3 regions of the Peribacillus sp. NPDC055009 genome follow, and region 3 is predicted to be linked to each of the others. Evidence: riboswitches for the same ligand, from Rfam matches in the RefSeq annotation. Region 3 holds a riboswitch; each other region holds the start of a gene.

Region 1 (7,825 bases), on a different contig from region 3:
ATCCACTGGATGTTTTGCCGCTCTTCTTCTGGATTCGTCCATGTAGCCAGATACTCCTGGGCGATGATGGCATCCCGATAATAAAAAGCCGTTTCATTTGGGGACACACGGCCAACTGCCCCTCCTAGGGATTGGTGCCAAATGGCTGCATTTTCATTTGGAGCGTTTTCCAGAAAATGCTTCATCGTCAAGATTGCTTGCCGTTGAAAAGGTTTTTCAATGAAGGACCCCGACCGCTTGCGATGGGCCGGTCGATTTCCACTTGGATCATTAAAGAATTGCACAGCATCAATATACGGGACTTCCTTTATCATGATATTTGTTGGAAAACCCGCTCTCGTCAAAGGCTTTAGAAGCTGCTGCAACCTATATGATGGCCCAACAAATTCACCTTGAGCGATAATTTGGTTTACTTCCTTTGACTTGAATTCGATTTCTGAAGTTAAACACTCTTCAACTTGGGGGGCCCAATCCTGCCAGGCTTCAAACACCGCTTCAAAATCTTCCCATCCCCATGTGACGGAGAAAATCGATACCCTTGATACGGGGTGTACCCGAAAGGTAAGAGAAGTGACTATGCCAAAGTTTCCCCCTCCACCCCCGCAGCATGCCCAAAATAAATCACTATTAATTTTCCTATTTGCTTTAATAAGTTTGGCGCCCCTCTTTCCGCACGCCCTTACCATTTCTATTTCAAGCAAATTGTCACAAGTAAGTCCAAAGCGTCTCGATAACATGCCTATTCCACCGCCGAGCGTAAGGCCTACAAGACCAACACCGCTTTCGGTTCCAGCCGGAATCGTCGTGCCATACTTCCATAGCGTATTATATACTTGACCTAAATCAGCTCCGGCTTCGATTTTTGCAATCATTTTTTCACGGTTGACCTTGATATTGTACATTTCACTTATATCAATGATTAGACCGCCATTCACTAATGAAAAATTTTCATAACTATGCCTGCCGCTCCTAACCCGGAAAGGTGTATGATTTTCCCGGGCCCACTTCAATGAATTCAATACATCATTGGAATTCTGGCAAAACACAATGACCTTTGGAAATTTAGAAAAACTTAAGTTATTATTTATCCTGGCCTGCTCATACTCAGCATCATTAGGTGTAACGACCCGCCCGGTAAGTTTTGTTCTTTCCAAAATATAACCCCTTCCTCGGGTAAAGATGATGTTACATCCTATGAAAAAGTTGTCAGGAAGACACATTCCATAAGCGTCCCCCTGCTGGCATCCCTTGTTACGGGGACTACTAATTAGCTTTACTCGTGAGATTCGCTGATTTACTCGTTAAATTCCGCTGTTTTACTCGAGTTTCTCAGCTTCACTCGTAAGTTTCGCCATTTTACTCGTGAATTCCACCACTTCACTCCTGAATTCCAACAATCACCAAAGACAAAAAAGCCCTTCTCGAATTAAGAGAAGGGCTTTCTGATAGAGTTTCTTATCCCGAAATTTCATCATCGGATTTAACATCCAATGGTGTTCGTTTATCCATTTTCAGCATGTAATAACTTGCTACGACCAAGGCTAGGAAAACGATCCCGACAACCAAGGAAATCCGGGTACTAGGATTGATCCACATACCGACCAGCACCATCAGTAAGAAGGCAATTGTCGCATAGTTACTGTAAGGGGCCAACGGCATCTTGAACGGATGTTTCTCCATTTCAGCGGCATTTACCTTTCTGAATTTAAGCTCACTGATAAGTAAGACAAACCATGGAATCATCCCGGGTAATACACTCGCACTGTACACATAAAGGAATAATTGCGGCGGTGCAAGGTAATTCAGGATAACCCCGATGCCCAATCCTAATAGTACAGCGATCGTACAATATGCCGGCACTCCATTTTTAGATACTTTAGCAAAGACTTTTGGAGCTTGGCCATTCAATGCAAGTGTGTAAAGCATACGCCCTGCACTGAAAATCCCACTGTTGCATCCAGACATTGCCGCTGTGATTACGACAAAATTGATGATTCCTGCTGCTGCTGTGATACCTATTTTAGCAAAGGTTGAAACGAATGGGCTTCCTAAGTCATCCAGTTGATCCCAAGGGAAGACTGTCACGATGACAAATATGGCACCAATATAGAAAATTAATATACGCCATATGATTGATTGGATAGCTTTTGTTACGGTCTTCCTTGGATCTTTCGCTTCTCCGGCTGTGATGCCGATAAGCTCAACGCCTTGATAGGATGCCACGACAAGGGAAAGCGCAAAGAAGAATCCTGTCCAGCCTCCCGTAAAGAAGCCGCCATTTTCCCATAGATTCGATAATCCAATCGCATCCCCGCCATTCCCTATTCCAAAGAAGATAAGGCCTAGGCCGGCAACGATCATCAATATGATCGTTATGATTTTTATAAGCGCAAACCAGAATTCAAATTCCCCGAAGGATTTAACTGAAATGAGGTTGGCCGCCCCCAAGATGATCATGGCGACCACACCTGGTATCCAAGCCGGTAAATCCGGGAACCAATATTGCATATACAACCCAACCGCGATGATTTCGGACATTCCGACGATTACCCATTGAAACCAATTGCTCCAAGCAGTCATATAACCTGCCAAAGGATGTATATAGCTGCTCGCAAAGGTTGCAAAAGAACCTGTAGTCGGTTCTAAATAGAGCATCTCACCCATGGAACGCATGATGAAAAATATAAAAATACCTGCGATGGCATAAGCAAGCATTACAGAGGGCCCGGTCCATTTGATCGTGCTCGCCGATCCCATGAATAACCCGACACCGATGGTTCCGCCCAAAGCTATCATTTGAATGTGACGTGCTTCCAGCCCTCTCTTTAATTCCTTGTTCGACATGTTTAACTCCCCCAGATGCAATATCGGTAATGCTTTTCCATCCTTAACACGAACGACTCTCTATTAATTATTGCGGTTAGAAATGCTTTATCGAAAAAAGTATCAATAACACTTCAATTATGTTTTCTTATCTTATAATAGTAAATATTCTGTAAAAATACAATTGTATTTTTGAAATAAACAGTTACCAAATATATCTTGGCAATTTCCCTTATCTAAAAATATCATTTCAAAAAAATGATGTTCAATATTTCATAATAGTGATCATCCAAAAAACAAATTTTTCAAGTACCTTAATAAAAATTAAGACCACTATAAAACTACAGCTATTGCCGTTTTCACTTCAAAAAAAAATTGTTGACCTTCCGAAAAATAGATGATAGAATTCCAATATTATTTTATAAGCATAATGAATGATTCAGCAGTGGTAGATTATCACTGACAACATTTATTCACAACCGCATACAAGCAAGCGATGAATGCTATGGATGACACTATAGCAGGAGCAGCTTCTGGAGAGACTGTACAAGATGCAGCGCCGAAGGATTCACAATCTCAGGCAAAAGGACAGAAGAGTAACGAATGATAAAATTGTTATTCTGAACCCTTTAAGAGATTGGTATTATCCAATCTCTTTTTTTATTGTCCATTTTGTGGTTGGACTAAAAACAACAGCTTTAAAACCAATGGGAAAGGCAAGCTGGACGAAAAAATCAGTCCCTCTCTCCAAGACCATTCAGGTAAATTCATTCACTACCAAGACTATAAAAAGACGGGGGCGTAAGAATTGGCAAAACAAGAATTAAAAAGAGATTTAAAAAATAGACATGTACAACTGATCGCAATAGGAGGAACCATTGGCACCGGATTATTTTTAGGTTCCGGAAAAGCCATACAATTAGCAGGACCTTCCATTTTATTTTCCTATCTGATAATAGGGATTGCCTTGTTTTTTGTGATGAGGGCACTAGGGGAATTGCTCTTATCCAATGCAGGGTATACATCATTCACTGAATTTGCAACCGAATATGTCGGTCCATGGGCCGGCTTCGTGACAGGGTGGACATATTGGTTCTGTTGGATCATGACCGCAATGGCCGATATCATAGCTGTCGGCGTCTATATGCAATATTGGTTCGATATCCCTCAATGGATTCCGGCTCTAATATGCCTAGTCATTCTGTTAGGATTGAACCTTTTGACCGTTAAGTTATTTGGCGAATTGGAATTCTGGTTTGCCATCATTAAAGTAATCACGATCATCGCCTTGATCGTCGTGGGGATCATCCTTTTGATCATCGGCTTCAATACCAATAGCGGAACGGTTTCCCTAACGAACCTATGGAATCATGGGGGCATGTTCCCTAATGGCATTTCTGGATTCCTATTATCTTTACAGCTGGTCGTCTTCTCATTTGTCGGTGTCGAATTGGTCGGGGTTTCCGCAGCAGAAACGGCAAACCCGAGAAAGAACATTCCATCTGCCATCAATAAAATCCCTGTCCGGATTTTACTTTTCTATGTTGGTGCACTATTCGTCATTCTCTGCGTCAACCCATGGACACAACTGGATGCCACGAGCAGCCCATTTGTAGAGGTCTTTGCGTTAATCGGCATTCCTGTCGCTGCAGGGATCATCAACTTCGTCGTTTTGACATCCGCTGCTTCTGCATGCAACAGCGGTTTATTTTCAACGAGCCGAATACTTTATACGTTAAGCAGGAATGGCGAAGCCCCTGCTAAACTGGAAAAATTAAATAAACAGGCTGTTCCGAGCAATGCCTTATTAACATCCACAATCGTTGTATCAATAGGGGCATTATTAAGCAAACTGATACCTGAACAGGCATTTACCGTCGTGACGACCATCAGTGCCATCTGTTTCATATGGGTATGGAGCATTATCTTGATTTCCCATATCAAATATTCGAAAACAAGGCCTGACCTAAGAGCGAAATCGACTTTCAAGGCTCCTTTTACACCCTTTGTCAATTACGCCATATTAGGATTATTCCTGTTCATCCTTATTGTTATGCTATTCGCTGAAGCTACACGACTATCACTGCTCTTGACCCCAATCTGGTTCATACTTTTGGTAATACTATATAATTCTAGGAAAAAATATAGCTAAAGGAAATAAAGCCTTGAACTCACTATGAATTCAAGGCTTTATCTGTTTTATGAACATATCATTGTTCGGCTGTCTGCGTACAGTTGCTCAAATATATCAGGCAACTGCATTAAATTTTATATCAAAATAGTGTAAGCTAATATATATATTATCGGACCTTTTCCGTCATGTATGAATTTTTCATCCCGGTTTGGTCCACCCATCCATCAGTGGCATTGAAGAATAAACCCCCATTGGTGGACGTTTCACTTTATTTAAAACGGAGGGGTTTGTTTAATGAAGATTATATATATTCTTACTCTAGTTCCTTTTATAGGCATACTAGGATTTCTACCTTTTGTTAATAAAATAGAACCATATGTATTAGGGATGCCTTTCAATATGTTCTGGATGGCTATGTGGGTGGTCCTTACCTCTGTCATACTGGGCATCATGTATAAGCTGGATCCCAGGAATCGGGAAGGTGACCAGGAATGAATATTGCTCTCTTAATCATTTTAGCATTTTTACTTCTATCGATATTTTTAGGCATACGCTCTTCAAAAGGGAAAGATATGGACTTGGAACAATGGACGGTGGGCGGACGTGGTTTTGGTGCGATTTTCGTCTTTCTGCTGATGGCCGGGGAAATCTATACGACCTTCTCCTTCCTTGGCGGCAGCGGCTGGGCTTATGGCAAAGGTGCACCCGCTCTATATGTTCTAATTTACATTACTTTGTCTTACGTATTATCCTATTGGCTCCTACCGGAAATATGGAGATATGCTAAAGAAAATAAACTAATGTCTCAATCCGATTTCTTTGTAAGCAAATATAAGAGTCCTGGTTTAGGAGTTTTGGCTGCGCTTGTCGGTGTGGTATCGATGATTCCAGTGATCGTCGTGCAGCTGAAAGGATTGGGGATCATTGTCTCAGAAGCATCTTATGGTGCCATCTCAATGTCTGAGGCAGTTTGGATGGGGGCAATCAGCCTTACCATTTATGTGATGATCTCCGGTATACACGGTTCAGTTTGGACAGCGGTCATTAAAGATATCATGATGGTCGCCATAATAGGATTCTTAGGGATTTATCTGCCGATTCATTACTTTGGCGGATTTCAGCCGATGTTTGAAGCGATTGATGCGGTCAAGCCTGGTTTTCTAAAGTTCCCTGATCAGGGTCTTAGCGTATCATGGTTTATCTCCACGGTAATATTGCTCGTATTCGGTTTCTATATGTGGCCCCAAGTTTTCAGTGCTGTTTATTCAGCACGCAGCGGCAAGGTATTTCGAAAAAATGCCATCATCAGCCCTTTATATACACTCATGCTGTTATTCGTCTTTTTTGTTGGGTTTACAGCAATATTGAAAGTGCCCGGACTCGTTGGGGCAGATGCAGACCTGTCATTGCTGCGCCTTTCGATCGAGACCTTTGATCCATGGTTTATAGGCATAATCGGCGGAGCTGGATTATTGACTGCATTGGTGCCGGGATCCATGCTTTTGATGAGCGTCGCTACACTGCTCGCGAAAAACGTCTATAAGGAATTTGCACCTGCAGTATCCGATCGCCATGTTGTACGATTGGCAAAGTTCCTTGTTCCAGTCATCGCCCTTATAGCCGTCTACTTCACCTTAAACGGCGGCGAAACGATGTCAGCATTAATTCTTATGGGATACAGTCTAATCACACAGCTTTTCCCGTCCCTGCTCTTTAGTCTGAAAAGGAATAATCCGATCAATAAATTTGGCGCAATCTCCGGCATCATTTCAGGATTGGCCATCGTAATTTGCATTACACTCAGTCATTCGACAATAGGGACCTTGTTTCCATCCTTGCCGCAAGCAGCGAAAGATTTGAATGTGGGAATCATTGCATTGGCAGTCAATTTCATTGTGATGATCGCAGTAAGTCTGGCTTTCAGAAAGCAAGCGATTCAGTTGGAACCTAAATCCGTTAACGAAAAATGAAGAAACTTTGAAACCGGTTATTTTGGATAAATAAACATCGGAAGGCTCAGTCAAAAGACTGAGCCTTCCTTATTATCGGCATCCAAGCATATTGTCCTTTTTCTCAATATTGTTTATAGGAAACCTCATTTTAGACTATTAATCTTTTCTGTTTATAAACAAATCCCCTATTTTAACTAATAAATACAACGAAAAAATAATCATCAAGGTTCTGGATACTACCAGACCATCAATAGCTAAATCATATCCACCTCTTAATAAAACTTCCGGATTCAAACAAAAAGTAATCGATATTACGAAAGCTATTAAAATCAGGATAACACCGAACTGAGATCTATTTGACATTAACATTCCGCCTTATATTATATATTTTCCAAATAATAGCATTGTTTTTAGGAATAATCTACATTCATTGTCACTAGGGATATCTCAGTTGCAATAAAAATCCAAAATAAATAGCCACCCTGATAAAGAATGACTATATATCATAAAATATGAAGCTTTCTCAGTAAAATGCATCGTATTGCTTCCGAGCCAACAAAAAATACTCTCTTCAGAAGGTTCATGCTTTTACTCGTGAGTTTCATGCGCGTCAAGACTCATTTCCCTTTAACAACATACCTTTAGTAATCCACTAAAGCCTTCCTGCCATCATTCAATGCTTTGACCATTTCCTTATATTCCTGCAAATCTTGTTCCAGTTTTTGTTTTCTATTTACAATCATTCTCGTAACCTCTTTTGGGGAGGGCCCGCCTTGAATGCTTCTAATTTCCACAAAATATTCGGGAGAGATTATTTTTTTCCATTCATCTTCTGCTATGTTCACTGAAACGAATTCATTGATGATCTTGTTGATTTCTTTTGTGTCCCAATCATATAGCTCTTTCCCTTCACTAA
Region 2 (7,825 bases), on a different contig from region 3:
TAACATGGTTAACGACCTGGTCGATTTCTTCATCACTAACAAAAGTCCCTTGCAGGCGCACCGTTTTTGAAGAGCCGTTTTCAGCGAATAACATATCTCCTCTTCCCAATAATTTTTCTGCACCGCCGCTATCGATGATCGTACGGGAGTCGACTTGTGAAGAAACCGAAAAAGCGATCCTTGTCGGGATATTTGCCTTGATCAATCCAGTTATGACATCGACTGAAGGTCTTTGAGTGGCTACAATCAAATGGATGCCGCAGGCACGGGCCTTTTGAGCAATCCGGCAAATTGCTTCCTCTACATCAGCCGGGGACATCATCATTAGATCCGCAAGCTCATCGATGATCACCAGGATATAAGGCAGCTTGCTTGAATATTGACCGGCTTTTTCCGCTTGGTCATTAAAGCGGGTGATATCACGGACACCGGCATGTACAAACAATTCATAACGCCGTTCCATCTCCTCTACAGCCCACTTCAACGCAGCCGTAGCGGCTTTTACATCGGTTATGACTGGACTGACCAAATGCGGGATCCGGTTATATGGGGCGAGCTCAACCATTTTCGGATCGATCAACAGCAATTTCAACTCCTGCGGTGTCGCTTTATAAAGCAAGCTTACCAGCATGGTGTTGATACAGACACTTTTCCCCGACCCCGTTTGCCCGGCTATCAATCCATGCGGCATCTTTCTCAAATCGGTGATGATTGGCTGACCGGATATATCGAGCCCTAAGGCCACAGCAAGCGGTGATTCATGCTCTTGAAACTCAGTACTTTCCAAAACCTCCCGCAAAAATACCGGTTTGCTTTTCCTGTTCGGAATCTCGATGCCAATTGTATGTTTACCCGGAATAGGCGCTTCCATCCGCATATCTTGAGCAGCAAGGCTTAGTTTGATGTCATCCATCAGGTTCGTCACTTTATTCACCTTCACTCCCGGTTCCGGATGCACCTCGAAACGGGTTACTGCCGGTCCTTGAGTGACATTGACGACCTTTGCACGGACATTGAAATTTTTCAATGTCTCATCAAGTAATAAAGTCTGTTCCTCGAGCCACACATCATCATGCACAGCATAAGTGGGAGGTGTCAGCAATTCGATATTAGGAAACACATAGTATGGATTTTCATTTTCATCCGCTTCGACAGAGCCAAAAACTGCCGGGATTTCGCCCTTACTGCCTTCTGCCGCTTCCTCTGTATATAATGCTTCTTGATACCCGTGTCCAGAAATCGGGGATTCCTGTTCCAAGAGCGGCTTAGGGTTGGAACCGATGTTGGATTCGACTGTATTTTCAGGCACAGCAGCGACGGTTTCGGAACCAACCTTAGCGTCCGAAAAGGTAAGTGGTATGGCCGGAGTCTGCTCTTTCGGAATAACTCTGCCTTCCTCCTGTTTCCGTTCAGGAATGGCGGTTGGTTTCGCTTGTCCTGCCTCTGTTTGGGCAGCATCATCCATTGGCCGCTTATCAGGTGATACTACTGCCCTTTCCGAATTAAGGCTTTTTTTTTCCGGCATCATTTTATTCATGAAGTCATTTTTTTTCCGATCTTGCTTAAGCATCATCACATTAAATGGGATGTGTTTTTTCGGACGTTTGTGCTGCACTTCAGGTATTGCCTCAGATGGGTCTTCAGGCATTGTCCCTTGACTAACGGATGGTTGATTTGATTGCACAGCAATCTCCCCAGGAACCGATATCGCTTCAGGCGGTGTGTCGTCCGTCTGTTCCATGATGGATACAGCGACTTCGCGTCCAAATTCTACTTCGTCCTGTTCAATAGCCTCTTTTTCCACCGCAGGCTCAATTATGTTGGGCTCGATTACTGCTTGTTCTGGCAGTGTCTCAATGGAATTCCTGCGAAAGAAAGCGGGTATCTCTGAATCTTCCAGTTTTTCTTCCGCTTGTTCCGGTATAAGAACGGATGGTTCTGTCGTCAATTCCTCATGTGACACTTCTTTTGGGATTTCAGGAATCGATGCTGGAATCCCGATATCGGGTTCTTCCTTTTTTAGGACGGGCATTTTGCTTTCTAATTCATATTCGACAATTTCTTCAGAAACGACTGTTTTTTTTTCCGGACGACGGAACCCATAAATGGGTGAAGGGATTTCCGTCGGACGGAATGGAGTATTTGAAGGGACTATTTTTGAGACTTCCTCCCGTTCGAAGTTTCTCCGTTTTGGTTCAGGATCCCTCACAGGCCTTCTTGTTTCTTTGGCCGCGCTCCCCTTTTTTGGTTCATGATCTTCCCTGTTTCTTTCCCTAGGCTTTCTTTTGCTCTGTTCACGATCTGGAATGAGCGGAAACTTGAACTGCCCTTTTGGATATTGAAACAGGATTTTCGTATCAGGGTCTGGCGTCTGCGACATTTTTTCCACTTTTTGATTGTAAACCTTTATTTCTTCTTCCTTTGACTTTGCAAGCTTTGAAAAATCCATTTTCCTTAATGTCTCTTCATCAAGCGGTTCATCTATAATAATCTCTTCAATTTCAATAATTTCCTCTGCTTGGAACCATTTTTTCATCTTATTTAGCCATTTCAAAACTATCACTCTTTCTACATCTGTAGTTATGTAACTAATTCTACCAGTTATTTTAAAAATATCGAGAAAATTTAAGCTAAATTGGGATTAGTATCTATTTTTTTATCGCACTCTTACTAACTTAACGTATTTCGCAGAACTCCTACCCTATTAAACCCCTTCTGGTATGAGTTTAAACCTGCACTTCGTGAAATAACATTAGCCCTTAGTCTACTATTTAAATAAAACACCGCTGTTAAATCGCGTTTACAAAGAGATTAAGTTTTCATGCCGCGCAAGAAGCAGACTGGTCAATTCATTGAAGCATCCTTCACGAAACCTCCGGTGGCATCCTGAAACCCATAAAACACCGTTCGTTAATACCGAACGGTGTTTTGTGGGTTTCTGCACTTTTTTGCAAACAAATATACCAATGGAACTATTCCCATTCATAAAAATCGCATACAACTTGGGCCACTGATTTGGATGCGATCAAAAGGGCATCTTCATCAATGTCGAATTTGGGATGGTGATTGAAATATGCCTTCTCCACCCCTTTTGGTTTGCAGCCAATGTAAAAGAAGCAGCCAGGAATCTTTTCTGCATAATACGAAAAATCCTCTGAACCAGAGAAAACCGGAAATTCCATAACCTTTTTAATATCTTTGTCTTTCATGCTTTCCAGACTATTTTTCACGAATCCAGTCAATTCAGGGTCATTATATAACGGAGGATAATCAGGCACATATGTTAGTTCGCACTGAACATCAAATTCCGTTTCTATCCCTTTAACGATGCGGTGGATTTCCCTATCGATCAGCTGTTGGGTCTCTGCTGTCATATAACGAACATCCCCTTCAATTTCTATACGATCTTTAATGACATTAAAGCTTCCTTTTCCATCGAAGGAGCCGATTGTGACCACGCCCATATCAAAAGGGTTCAAGCGGCGGCTGATCACGGTTTGTACGGCTGTCACGAAATGGGCGCCTGCCACAATGGCATCATTGGCCATATGCGGGGACGAACCATGGCCGCCTACACCCTTAATCGCCAGCTTGAAATAGGTCCGTCCAGCCATCGAATAGCCGCCGTGATACCCGGCAACCCCTGCAGGATGGGACGGAAATAAGTGGATTCCAAAAACGGCATCAAGTTCATCCAAAAACCCTGATTCCATAATGCTCTTTGCTCCACCTGGGGGTGTTTCTTCTGCATGTTGATGGATTATTTTAATCGTACCGGATAGGGAATCTTTAAGCTCATTGATGCAGTCTGCCAGAACCAATAAATAAGCGGTATGCCCATCATGTCCGCAGGCATGCATGACACCTTCATTTTTTGAACGGAACGGGACATCCGCTTCTTCTTTAATCGGCAACGCATCGAAATCCGCACGGAGACCTATCGTTTTCCCAGGTTTTCCGCCTTCGATCGTTACGATGATCCCTAATCCATTTCCTACATTCGTTTGAATCGACATATCCTTACCCTTATAAAAATCAATGATATATTGTGCCGTTTTCTCTTCTTTGAAGGATAGTTCCGGGTTCTCGTGTAAATGACGGCGGATTTGAACCATTTCCCCTTTACGGGCTTCCAGCATGTTCATTAATTTGCTTTTCACGTTCACGTTTATTCTCCCCCTTATTTCAAGTTGAGCATATTAGTAGTTCCATGTTCGCTGCATGCCTTCCGATGCAAAGTGCCAATTAAAAAAGGGCAGAGAAGGATTGCGTAAACTTACCGCTCCCCTTCTCTGTCCTTTTCACCTGAGAGTTTAGCTCCATTTTTGGTCATGGAGATTTCCCCTTTGGTGGCATACTGCTTCCTGCGCACTCTCCAGAGCTGCGTCCAGCTGCGGTTCCATTTACCTGAGAGATTTGCTCCAAGGGATCTTTTTGGGACTTGCTCCTTCAGTGGCTCAATGCTGCACTCTCCCACAACGTTCATCCGCTTGTTCTTTTTATATTCTCAAAATATTCCAATTATATTATCGCCGATTAAAAAATAAATATCAACTCTGAGTTATAAACTCTATTAAACTTTAAAAGGACCGCTGCCAGATGCTGACACGGTCCTTTTGTGATTCATTATTGTTCAGGCTTTTTGTTTTTACCCATAATGAAGATGGGCTCCAACTCATTTTCTTCGTAAAGGAATGATAGAGCCGTTATCGGAACATGACCGCTGGCAAAGAAGCTCATCGCCATTTGCGCAAGAATATCATAGCCCGTATCATTCTTCACATCGGCAATGATGATGACATCCTGATGGGGAATGGCCACAGCCATGGTTCCCTCGATCTTGTCCTTCATTTCCCGAAGCCATGATTCATTTAAAATCCTGCTGGCATCATATCCATCATTCGTGTTCAAAAAATAAAATGCATTACCTGCAACGATATCCGACTTCATTTCAGTGGTGAGGGAACGGGCATTGAATAGGGCAATTTCACGGATCCTGTCACCCTGCCAATTTTCCCGTTGAATCATCTTTTCATCTATAAGACGGTAGGTTTTCCCTAAATCAAGGGCATAAAAAACCCGGGTTTCAGCCGTATGCTCATCGAATAAAAACGGATTTCCTTCTTCGGATTCCATTGGAAAGGAGGTCGAGCGGATGACTGGGAAAATGAATTTCTCCTTGCCTTCCATACTGTGTTCTTCCCCCATCACATTCAGGGCCTCTTCCACGTAATAGGTAATTTCATCGATGGCCTTTTCCTGTACGTTTTCATAGTTAGCAAGCACAGGAGGCAACTCGATGGTAATCCCCTTCCCGGTCTTCACATTTTCCACCCGTAACGTATCTTGCTGGCTATCGAATTTGAATGAGCGATTCTCATCTTTTAAACGCTCCTTCAAGATATTTTTCAGCTTCGTGCTGTCCATTTTCATGACGGACCCTCCTCTTCATTGAAAAATCCCCAGCGAGAAGGGGAAATTGATTATAGTGATTGAATGAATTCCTCAATTTGTTCTTGCGTTTTGCGATCCTTGCTCACAAATCTGCCTAGCTCCTTGCCATTATCATACGCAATGAAACTTGGTATACCGAATACATCATTAGCCGCACACACATCGATGAATTCATCACGGTCCACATAAATGAATGTAAAGTCAGGAAATTTCGTTTCAATCTCCGGCATTATCGGTTCGATTACACGGCAATCTCCACACCATGTTGCTGAAAAAAGAAAGATATGTTTGCCTTCATTTTTAAATGCATCATATTGCTCTACTGTTTGTAATTTTTCCATTTGTATATTCCTCCTGCTCTAAATGACACCTTATTTTTTATAATCCCATCATACCAGAGTCTCCAGGAATCAACCATTAATACGGATCGGTTGAAAGTCACTGGTCCTCTTATTTCTGGGGCACGGATGAAACGATTTCCATCATTTGTTTTGCATCGGTTTTTAATTGGTCTTTATCCGTTTCGGTTGTCAGCTTCACTCCGCCGATCCCCACTGCAAGCTCATACTTTTCTTTCGGTATCTCTTTAATCGAAATAAAGCCGAATTTATCATCGGTTTGAAAAGAATGCAGTACTTCAAATTGATCCTCTTGTTCCTTTATGGCCAAATATAACACGGAGCTGTCTTCTTTTTCATTCGGATTGACAAATAATATATAAATCTTATCACCTTTTTGTAAAATCAAATTATTATCATGTTCTTCCACTACTTTAAAATCGTTTGGCAGATAGACCTGAATTAGGCCTGCCTCTTGATTAGGCTGTTTTTCATCGTCACGAAAAGCCACTTCAGCAGCCTTCATTGCCTTTTCGGTTTGTCTTTCGATACCTGAGCAGCCCACGATCAAGCTGCTTATCAACAGGAAAACAAGAAAATTCTTATTCGATAAAGCCATCGTCATTCCTCCAGCCGTCTCTTTTACTACCATATGGATAATATTATCCTTATTTACGGAATTCATCCATTTTCTAAAAAACATGGTACAATGAAAGCAATTTTATTATCGAGGAGGAAAACAATGAAGTTAATCGTGTATCTTGCTGGGGAGATCCATTCAAATTGGAGAAGCGAGTTGAGAGATAAGGCCGCTGCACTGAAGCTTCCTTTAGAATTCGTCGGCCCGATGGAAAATCATGAACGCTCCGATAATATCGGTGAAGATATCCTCGGGGAACAGCCGAATCCTATCCTGAAGGATGCGGCCGCTTCCCAAATCAATAATTTACGGACAGGTCTTTTGATGAAAAAAGCCGATCTTGTCGTCGCCCTGTTTGGTGAGAAATATAAACAGTGGAATACTGCCATGGACGCAAGCACCGCCGTTTCCCTGGGTAAACCGCTTATTTTGATTCGCCCGGAATCCCATCACCATGCTTTAAAGGAATTATCGGAAAAGGCGAGTGTCACGGTCGAATCCGTGAACCAAGCCATGAAGGTGCTTTCTTATATTTTTGAAGAAGGGCTGTAAATCTCCCTGTCCCTTAACCTTCCAGCTCAAGTATGAAGGATTTTTGTTTACCCAAATAAAAAGCTTGCAGGAGAAAGTTAGATTCCTAACCTCACCTGCAAGCGAAAAACGAATAAATTTTGATGGTTGAACACTATTTCTTTTTAATGGGAATCCAAATTTCGGAGTAATAGTCTGGGTTTGAAGCGTCGTCATTCGTGTATACTTCCAATTCGGGAGTGCCCGCATGTTCATGACCGCTGGTAGGAAACCATTCGGAAAAAATTCGCTTCCAAGCATGTTGGATGCTATCAGGCATAGGTCCGTGAACTTCAAATACAACCCACTTGGAAGCCGGTATCGTAAGGGTCGAAAACTCTTCAGGCGCTTCCCCGGCATACTCTGCACCTATCCAATAATCCATCGTTTCATTTTTTTCCACAGCCCGCTTATCGATACATACACCAAGCAAGCCATTTATTTGGCCATTGTTCAGCTTCGCTAACCTATCTCCTGTTCCATCCGAATTGACTTTCTCCCACAACTTTGGAATCCCGATCAAATTCTCTTCATTGACCAAGGAAAACTCTTGCTTGATTCCAATCAATTGAAAGGAATCTCTTTCAAAGATATTGTATTTCATCGGTTTTGCCCCTTTCAGAATAACCTGTATCATCAGGCGTTCATAGAATTTCAGCTTCCCCATATACTTTCGGGCTTCGCTTGGAGATACCCCATGCTGCCTTCGAAAAGCCTTTGAGAATGCCTCGGGGTTGTCATAGCCGTACTTGTAGGCTAAATCAATGACCTTGCCATTTGTGGATGAAATCTCCTGGGCCGCCAAGGTCAGTCTTCGACGCCG
Region 3 (7,825 bases):
TTCCTGAAATGAGAATCTTCTTGCGGCGTGTCTGTCCTGAAGCAAGCATGGCTGCTTCAGCCAGCGCTGTCCCGCCGTCATACATGGAGGAGTTAGCCACATCCATGCCCGTCAATTCACATATCATCGTTTGATATTCAAAGATTGCTTGAAGCTCTCCCTGTGAAATTTCAGGCTGATAGGGTGTATAAGCCGTGTAAAATTCAGAACGGGATAGAACATGATCGACGATGACCGGTGCATAATGGTCATAGACACCCGCACCAAGGAAGGAAGCATAGTTTTTAAGATCCGCATTCTTGGCAGCAAGCCTTGATAATTCTTTCATTAATGCTGGTTCCGATTTAGCAGGCTTGATATCATATTCTCCTTGAAAACGAACGCTCTCAGGGATATCATTGAAAAGTTCTTCAGCAGTGGATACCCCTATCGCTTTCAGCATTTCTTGTTTATCTTGCTCTGTCATGGGTAAATAACGATGTTTCATCTAATGACCATTCCCCTCTATTTACGTGGTTTTTTATAAAAAGGTGTTTGTATTATAACGGCTTTCAAACGTTTGGAACGGATCTCCACTTCGACTTCCGCATCCAGCACTGAAAATTCCTTATCGATAAGTACCAAACCCACGTTTTTCTTCAACGTTGGTGATTGGGTACCGGTCGTGACCTCGCCAATGACTTTATCACCGCTGTAGACCTTATACCCATGACGTGGAATGCCACGGTCTATCATTTCAATTCCCACAAGCTTGCGAGGAGCTCCTTTCTCCTTTTGCTCAGCAAGAACGGCTTTCCCGAAAAAATCAACTTCCTTATCGACTTTTACTGCAAAACCAATCCCGGCTTCTATCGGGGTGATGTCTGCTGAAAGCTCCTGCCCATACAACGGCAGTTTCGCTTCAAAACGCAGGGTATCACGAGCACCTAATCCAATCGGCTGAACTCCCTCTTCGTTTCCGGCATCCATAATCGCCTTCCAAAGGGCTGGACCATTTTCACTGTCACTATATATCTCAAAGCCATCCTCACCAGTGTATCCAGTACGGGATACCATCGTGGAGATACCGTTAATCATGACATTTTCCTTGAACTTGAAAAATCCAATTTCACTTAAAGCAGTATTTCCCGATAGTTTTTGTAAAATCTTCTCTGCAGCTGGCCCTTGAAGTGCCAGCTGTGTATAGTCACTAGATACATTCTTGATTTGGACATCTTCCGATAAATGAGCTTGCAGCCAATTGAAATCTTTTTCTGTGTTCGCTGCATTGACCACGAGCAGATAGTCATCCTCAGACCTTTTATACACGATTAGATCATCAACCGTGCCTCCGTTTTCATAACACATGGCGGAATATTGGGCACCGCCCTGTTTCAGCTTTGATATATCATTAGTCAGCATCTTTTGTAAAAAGGAAAGGCTCCCAGGACCCTTAACATCGACTTCACCCATATGGGAAACATCGAATAACCCAGCTTTTGTACGTACGGCTTCATGTTCGTCCTTTATACCCGAAAATTGGACAGGAAGTTCCCAGCCGCCAAAATCAATCGTTTTACCTCCGTATTCACGATAAACCTCAAATAGTGGTGTTCTTTTTAAATCGGTCAAAAAATGACCCCCTTCAGATTTTTTTAAATTAATTGGCTTCATTATCAAAAGCTTCTTGTCATTACGCATCAGATATATCCTGATTCATGATGTGAAAAAAGCACAAAAAAGGACAGAGAAAGCCCGTTTGAGCTTTTTCTCTGTCCTGAAACCTGAAAGTTTACCTATGTAATAGGTTTTCCCCTTTGGTGGCCGTCCCAAAACGGACGGCGCTCTCCAGAGTTGCGTCCAATAAGAGTTCTTTTGCCTGAGAGATTCACTGCTAAGTTTGCTCCTTCGGCGCTACATCCGTAGTCTCTCCCCTTATCTTCACCCGCATATAAATGGTCTACCAATGAAAGGAAGCGAATAAGCCACCAAACATCGGTAAAACCTCTGAGCATCGTGGAATGCATTCTCTGCCAATTCTCCTGAAACCTCAGAAACCGTTTGATTGGTCTCCTTCAGTAATCTTGGATAAATTAGAAGCCTATAGCCCATACTAAGAAAACGCGAACTGCAAAATCGATGTACAAAGATTCTTTGTAGCGTTGGGAAATTGGAATTTTCTAAATATACTTATATCCTACCCTAAGAAACTTATCTCTGCAATATCTTTTGAAGAGAAATATTTTTCTTACTTCACATATGAAATGTTCGGGTTTTGACCTTTTATTAAGGAAAATATGATTTAAGAGGGAGTTATTTCTATGAAAATCAATATATCCTTTAATTCTGAATGGAATGACGAGTTTCTGCAAAAGATGGAAAATGACGGTCCATGGGGAAACTGGGAGCTTTATAAGCTCGCGGTTCAAATGGAGGAAAATCTTATCATCCCTGATTTTGAAGGTTTACAGGCGCCCAAGCACCTTCCGCAGTTAACCCCACTTCCCCATCAATTGGAAGCAGCCAAGCAAGTGGTGGAAAAGATGAATGGAAAGGCCATTTTAGCTGATGAGGTAGGGCTCGGAAAAACAATTGAAGCTGGATTGATCCTAAAAGAGTATATGATTAGGGGCCTTGTAAAAAAAGTTTTGATCCTTGTTCCGGCTTCCCTTGTCACACAATGGGCTTTTGAATTGAATACCAAGTTTCATATACCGGCAGTCGTTCAGAGAAAAAGCTATGTTTGGGACTCCTGTGATGTGGTCATTTCATCCATTGATACAGCGAAACGAGCTCCACATCGAGATATCATTTTCAAGCAGGAATACGACTTCATCATTATTGATGAAGCTCATAAACTTAAAAATAATAAGACGAAGAACTATGAATTCGTCCAAAATCTGAAAAAGAAATTTTGTTTACTCCTGACAGCCACTCCGATTCAAAATAAAGTCGAGGAAATTTTCCACCTCGTTTCGTTATTGAAACCAGGCCACTTGGGAAATGCCTCACTTTTTTCAGAAAAGTATAAAGGGAAAGGCCGGAACATAATTGAAGATGAACACCTAAAGGAACTTGTCAACACTGTCATGATTCGAAACCGGCGGGCCGATACTGGCATTGAATGGACAAAACGGCATGTGGAGACCATCACCATTGAATTTTCTCCAACGGAACAAGCATTGTACGATGCTGTTTCCAAATTCAAACCTATTTCGGATGGTTCTAAAGGAAGCGCCTTTTCGGCTCTCACTCTCCAAAGGGAAGCATGCAGCAGCAGAGAGGCGGTCTTTTATACATTAAAGAATATGAAAAATAAATATGATCAGCCTTCCCCTGACTTTTTGGCAAAGCTTGATGATTTATTTTCTAAAGTGAATGAAACGGTTCAGAACTCAAAGGCTGAAAAAGCTTTGGAACTGATCAAGAAAATTGATGATAAAGTCATTATCTTTACCGAATACCGGGCGACTCAGCTATATCTACAATGGTATCTACAGCAGAATGGAATTTCTTCAGTTCCTTTCCGAGGCGGTTTTAAGCGCGGAAAGAAAGACTGGATGCGAGAATTATTCCAAAAAAATATACAGGTATTGATTGCAACAGAAGCTGGCGGGGAAGGGATAAACCTTCAGTTTTGCCATCACTTGATTAATTTTGACCTGCCATGGAACCCGATGAGGCTCGAACAGAGAATCGGACGGATACACCGCCTTGGTCAGGAAGAAGATGTGATGATTTATAACTTTGCCACGAAAAATACAGTGGAAGAACATATTCTAAAGTTACTATATGAAAAAATAAATTTATTCGAGAAAGTAATCGGCGAATTGGATGATATTCTAACCAAACTGGATATTAACAACATTGAAGAATATTTGATTGATGTAGTCGGTGAATCCAAAACAGAGGGCGAAATGAAAATCAAGATGGATAATTTTTCATCGTTAATCCAATTCGCCCAATCAATGAAGGAAGGTGAGGTTCATGCAGCAACGGGAAATTCATGATTTTTTAATAACTTACTTTAAAGCCAATGATTGTGAAATACTGGATAATGCACCAACCCACCTTACAGTCCAATTGACGATTGATATGGATAAAGAATTAATGAACAGACCCTTTTATTGGCATTATCTAGAAAAAACAGGCGGCGTTCCAAACCCAGCACAGATGACTTTCATTACCGATCCAGAACTAGCTCCATCCGATTTAAAGGGAGAAATGATTCATTTTGGCTCCCCTCGCCTTCACCAGATTATTCAATCTACCAAAAAGCTGGCAGGATATACTAGACTTTTTGAGGATACCCCTCCATCAAAAGGGGGAAATAATCCTTTGTTTCCTTGGCTGACCCTGAATGTGAAAATATCCTATCAATGCGATCGTAAAAAGGATACCTTCATGTCGATCGGTTTGAATTTAATCTCAGGTGAGATCATGGAAAGGTTTCACCATCGGGTTTTACCGATAAAGGTCACCCCCAAAATACCGGATTACTCCTTTACGCTTTCACCGCTCATAATGCCCAAGAGCGGATTGGCAAGACTGGATACATACATCAGGACCAGTTTCGAGGATGATGACCATTCCTGGGCAGAGGAAGCAATGCTTCGCTGGCAGAATGACTTGAATTTATTGGAGCATTTTTACAAGGATATGGAAGAAAAAAGTGAGAGCTATTTTACCGAAAAAGATGCCTTAAAAGCTCAATATGAACCCAACATCCGAATATCCATCATCAACGGAGGGTTATTTTACCTTTCTGATAGGGCATTGGGATAAGTAAGAACAATAAAAAAACAGATGCCCTAAATTCAGGACATCTGTTTTATTTTTTGATATTTTTCCTTACGAACATCGACAAAGCAAAAGGGACAATGCCAAACCAATGGGACATACCATGATTTTTATCCTCTTTTCTGTGACGGCGCTTTTCTTTTCGTTCTTTTTTCGTCAGATTAAAATACTCGACAAGCTGCTGAGTCAGATATTTAATATAAGCGTTTGTAGACATATAAAATAATCACCCTATGCAAAGTATGCCCCGTTTACGCAGCTTTTATTCCTTTGCTTGTTCCCTGAACACGTGTACCTGACTTAAAAGAATGTTGATTTTGCGTATTAAACAGCCTGCTTTTCCAACCATTCTTTCACTTTCCCAGCTTCTTTATCGTATTGAATGATGACCCTTCCCTCGCGGTCATTTTTAGTCGTGGATGTGAACTCGATATAGACATAAGGACCTTCTTCTTTCATTACGGAATACCGCACCACACCATTAGGGTATGAAATTTCCCCCTGGATGATTTTTGGGATCTCTTCGCCCCACTCTGCCGTCACATCCTTGATCGCTAAATGGACAAGATGGTCGGCCACAAGCGATTCTTCCACTTCTTTATAAAATTTTTTAACAATGATAAACTGATCGATCATTAGTATTGTGAACATGATGAAAACACTCGCTACAATCATGACCATCGGGAAAACGACTCCTTTTTGATTATTCATCGACTTTCGTGACATTCCTAAAGAAAGGATGAAATCTTCGACTGAAAGTAGTCCCTGCTTTATCCGTTATATTTATAACAATGACACTGCCATCCTTCTCAACCCGGAATTTCGAAATGTTCTGTAAGATGACCTCATGCCCCATGCCATTCACTCGTCTTCGGACCTTATCTTCATATTGTTCAAACGATGATAATTGTTCATCTGAAAGCATCAAATATAATTTATTTCCCATTACATCCTGAGCTTTGGAACTCCGGACCTCCTGCTTCATTTGCATGGTAAAGACCTCCCACTCTTTAGGATGCAATTTATCAACGGACCCCATCTGGGTGTGAATGATTGAAAAAAGCTGTAGAACAAAAAGGGACGTCGTCATTAATATCATTAAAGAAAAAAGCATTTCGATCATCGTAAAGCCATCATTTTTTCGCAGCATCACAAATGGATTCAAGATTACCCGATTCATCTTCATAACGTACACACCCTTCAATCATCCCCGGGAAATCCCCATTGTCCTTCCAAACCAATTCATAGGATCTTCTTTTGTAAATGATTTCCTGACCAATTGCTTGTATTTCCCCATCCATGAACGCCGTCAATCTTTCATATAATAAATGGTGGGCTTCTGTCCTTACGGCAATATCTTTCCGATGCGTCATTAACTCTTCAAGAATCGGTAAAATGGCAAGTACCAGGAAAATACAAATGGAAAATGCGGCCATCAGCTCAAGGTAAACGTAACCTTTACAATTTCTCAATCCTGAACCTCCCTTTACCGATATTGAGGACCAATTTGTACATTCCTTTTGACGTGTCAATCATAATCGTTCCGGCTTTTGAAGCATTTCCATACTGATTAAAATGGAAGCTAAACCCCAAAGTGCCACTTAAAAACTGAATATCCTTTGGTATACTCCTCTCTAGAACGATCCCTTCCTTATAAGATGACACGGTATAAACCTTTTTGGCATTATTAATATGAAGGTAGATCAAGCTCTCGTGACTGATGGCATACTGCTGTGCATAGAAGATATCTTCATGGAATTGAGAAAGAAATAGCCTATTTTCCATGCCTTTAGTGAAGCTAGGATATAGATTAGGACCGATGGAAATCAGTAGTACAAAAATAACGAGGACAATAAGGGTTTCAGATAATGTATACCCCCCATTGGACTGCCGTATATTCACTTCCCTCCTACTCAACGACCGTTATCTTTCCTTTACTATCCAAACTAATATCATCCCCATTAGGACAGGATGTCTGTTTGAGATAGCCTTGACTTTCCAATTCACCGATACTTCCGGGCAGTTTAGCATTATCAATCTCATAAGCCTGTACCTGTGCTTGGGCCATCTTCACGAATGCTTCACAACCTTTGGACTGAATCGTAGATTGGTTCTTTGTGATATTGGGGATTGTTATAATCAAAAGGATGGAAATTACCAGTAAAACAATAAGCATTTCAATTAGTGTAAACCCACGTTCATTCATCACGTTCTTCAACATATCCATCATGCTCCTGAACCACCTGAATACTAGATGGCTTCGAGCATTTTCACCTCCGGAATACAATAATAAAATCCTATATACTTTCGAGCAGTGAGAACATCGGCAGCAAAACCGCCAAATAAATGGACACGATCAACAGACCTATCAGTGAAAACATGAGAGGCTGAATGATTTTTAAGATTGCATTCATTCTCTCTTCAATTTTCTCCAGTATAAAACGACTGTAATGAAGTAGCTCCGCATCAAGTCTGCCATATTTTTGACCATTTGCAGCGACCACCGGCAAATTACCATCAAAATATGGAAGCTCCCGAAAAATCAATTCAAGTGATCTGCCCTCAATCAGATCATCCTTAATGATATTGCATAGTTTTTGGTAAAAGGGCTGCTGTTGGTTTATCGAGAATAATTTAATGCTATCGTTAATCGATAGCCCTCCGGAGAGTAAGCCACTTAATTGGCTTGCAAAAAAATAAGTTTCGTATAATTTGATGAAGTTCCCGAATATCGGAATTCTCATCAAAATCCTCCGCTGCCTTAATGGGCACAATCCGTTAAACCAAAATCGTTTGAGTACATACAAGAATAGGAGCAATCCGAGTAAAAAGAAGGGGAGTGCTGGAAGAATGAATGTGGAAGCTGATATTAATCTCAAGAGTGTATGATGATCGACATCCATCGTGAAATAGATTGTCTGGAATTTAGGAAGGAGAACACTCTGAAGAATATAAAAAACAATACCTACAAAAAAGACTAAGAACACAGGATACACCATTAACTTTTTTACTTTATCCATATCTTCGGTTCTTTTCTTCCAATATC

What was found. A riboswitch is a leader RNA that binds a small molecule or an ion and turns the genes downstream of it on or off. The one in region 3 is predicted to bind glycine.
Region 1: it holds a riboswitch for glycine, as region 3 does, so the genes downstream of both, ACWF5P_RS12405 (amino acid permease) here and gcvT (glycine cleavage system aminomethyltransferase GcvT) in region 3, are expected to answer to the same signal.
Region 2: it holds a riboswitch for glycine, as region 3 does, so the genes downstream of both, ACWF5P_RS02410 (amidohydrolase) here and gcvT (glycine cleavage system aminomethyltransferase GcvT) in region 3, are expected to answer to the same signal.

Annotation. Positions count from the first base shown of each region.
Region 1 is NZ_JBSGVZ010000006.1:247,534-255,358, reverse strand. It holds gene ACWF5P_RS12415 (FAD-binding protein) at 1-1,154, opposite strand, end outside; gene ACWF5P_RS12410 (amino acid permease) at 1,456-2,844, opposite strand; glycine riboswitch at 3,347-3,425, shown strand; gene ACWF5P_RS12405 (amino acid permease) at 3,632-4,975, shown strand; gene ACWF5P_RS12400 (DUF3311 domain-containing protein) at 5,252-5,452, shown strand; gene ACWF5P_RS12395 (sodium:solute symporter family transporter) at 5,449-6,927, shown strand; gene ACWF5P_RS12390 (hypothetical protein) at 7,066-7,272, opposite strand; gene argH (argininosuccinate lyase) at 7,551-7,825, opposite strand, start outside.
Region 2 is NZ_JBSGVZ010000001.1:470,471-478,295, reverse strand. It holds gene ACWF5P_RS02415 (DNA translocase FtsK) at 1-2,554, opposite strand, end outside; gene ACWF5P_RS02410 (amidohydrolase) at 2,973-4,160, opposite strand; glycine riboswitch at 4,283-4,389, opposite strand; gene ACWF5P_RS02405 (DUF1444 domain-containing protein) at 4,627-5,433, opposite strand; gene ACWF5P_RS02400 (thioredoxin family protein) at 5,484-5,795, opposite strand; gene ACWF5P_RS02395 (hypothetical protein) at 5,905-6,411, opposite strand; gene ACWF5P_RS02390 (YtoQ family protein) at 6,535-6,984, shown strand; gene ACWF5P_RS02385 (AraC family transcriptional regulator) at 7,118-7,825, opposite strand, start outside.
Region 3 is NZ_JBSGVZ010000004.1:164,775-172,599, reverse strand. It holds gene gcvPA (aminomethyl-transferring glycine dehydrogenase subunit GcvPA) at 1-487, opposite strand, end outside; gene gcvT (glycine cleavage system aminomethyltransferase GcvT) at 505-1,611, opposite strand; glycine riboswitch at 1,750-1,833, opposite strand; glycine riboswitch at 1,837-1,924, opposite strand; gene ACWF5P_RS09105 (DEAD/DEAH box helicase) at 2,301-3,989, shown strand; gene ACWF5P_RS09100 (YqhG family protein) at 3,967-4,764, shown strand; gene ACWF5P_RS09095 (YqzE family protein) at 4,811-4,996, opposite strand; gene comGG (competence type IV pilus minor pilin ComGG) at 5,104-5,490, opposite strand; gene comGF (competence type IV pilus minor pilin ComGF) at 5,483-5,965, opposite strand; gene ACWF5P_RS09080 (hypothetical protein) at 5,913-6,251, opposite strand; gene comGD (competence type IV pilus minor pilin ComGD) at 6,238-6,681, opposite strand; gene comGC (competence type IV pilus major pilin ComGC) at 6,689-7,000, opposite strand; gene comGB (competence type IV pilus assembly protein ComGB) at 7,077-7,825, opposite strand, start outside.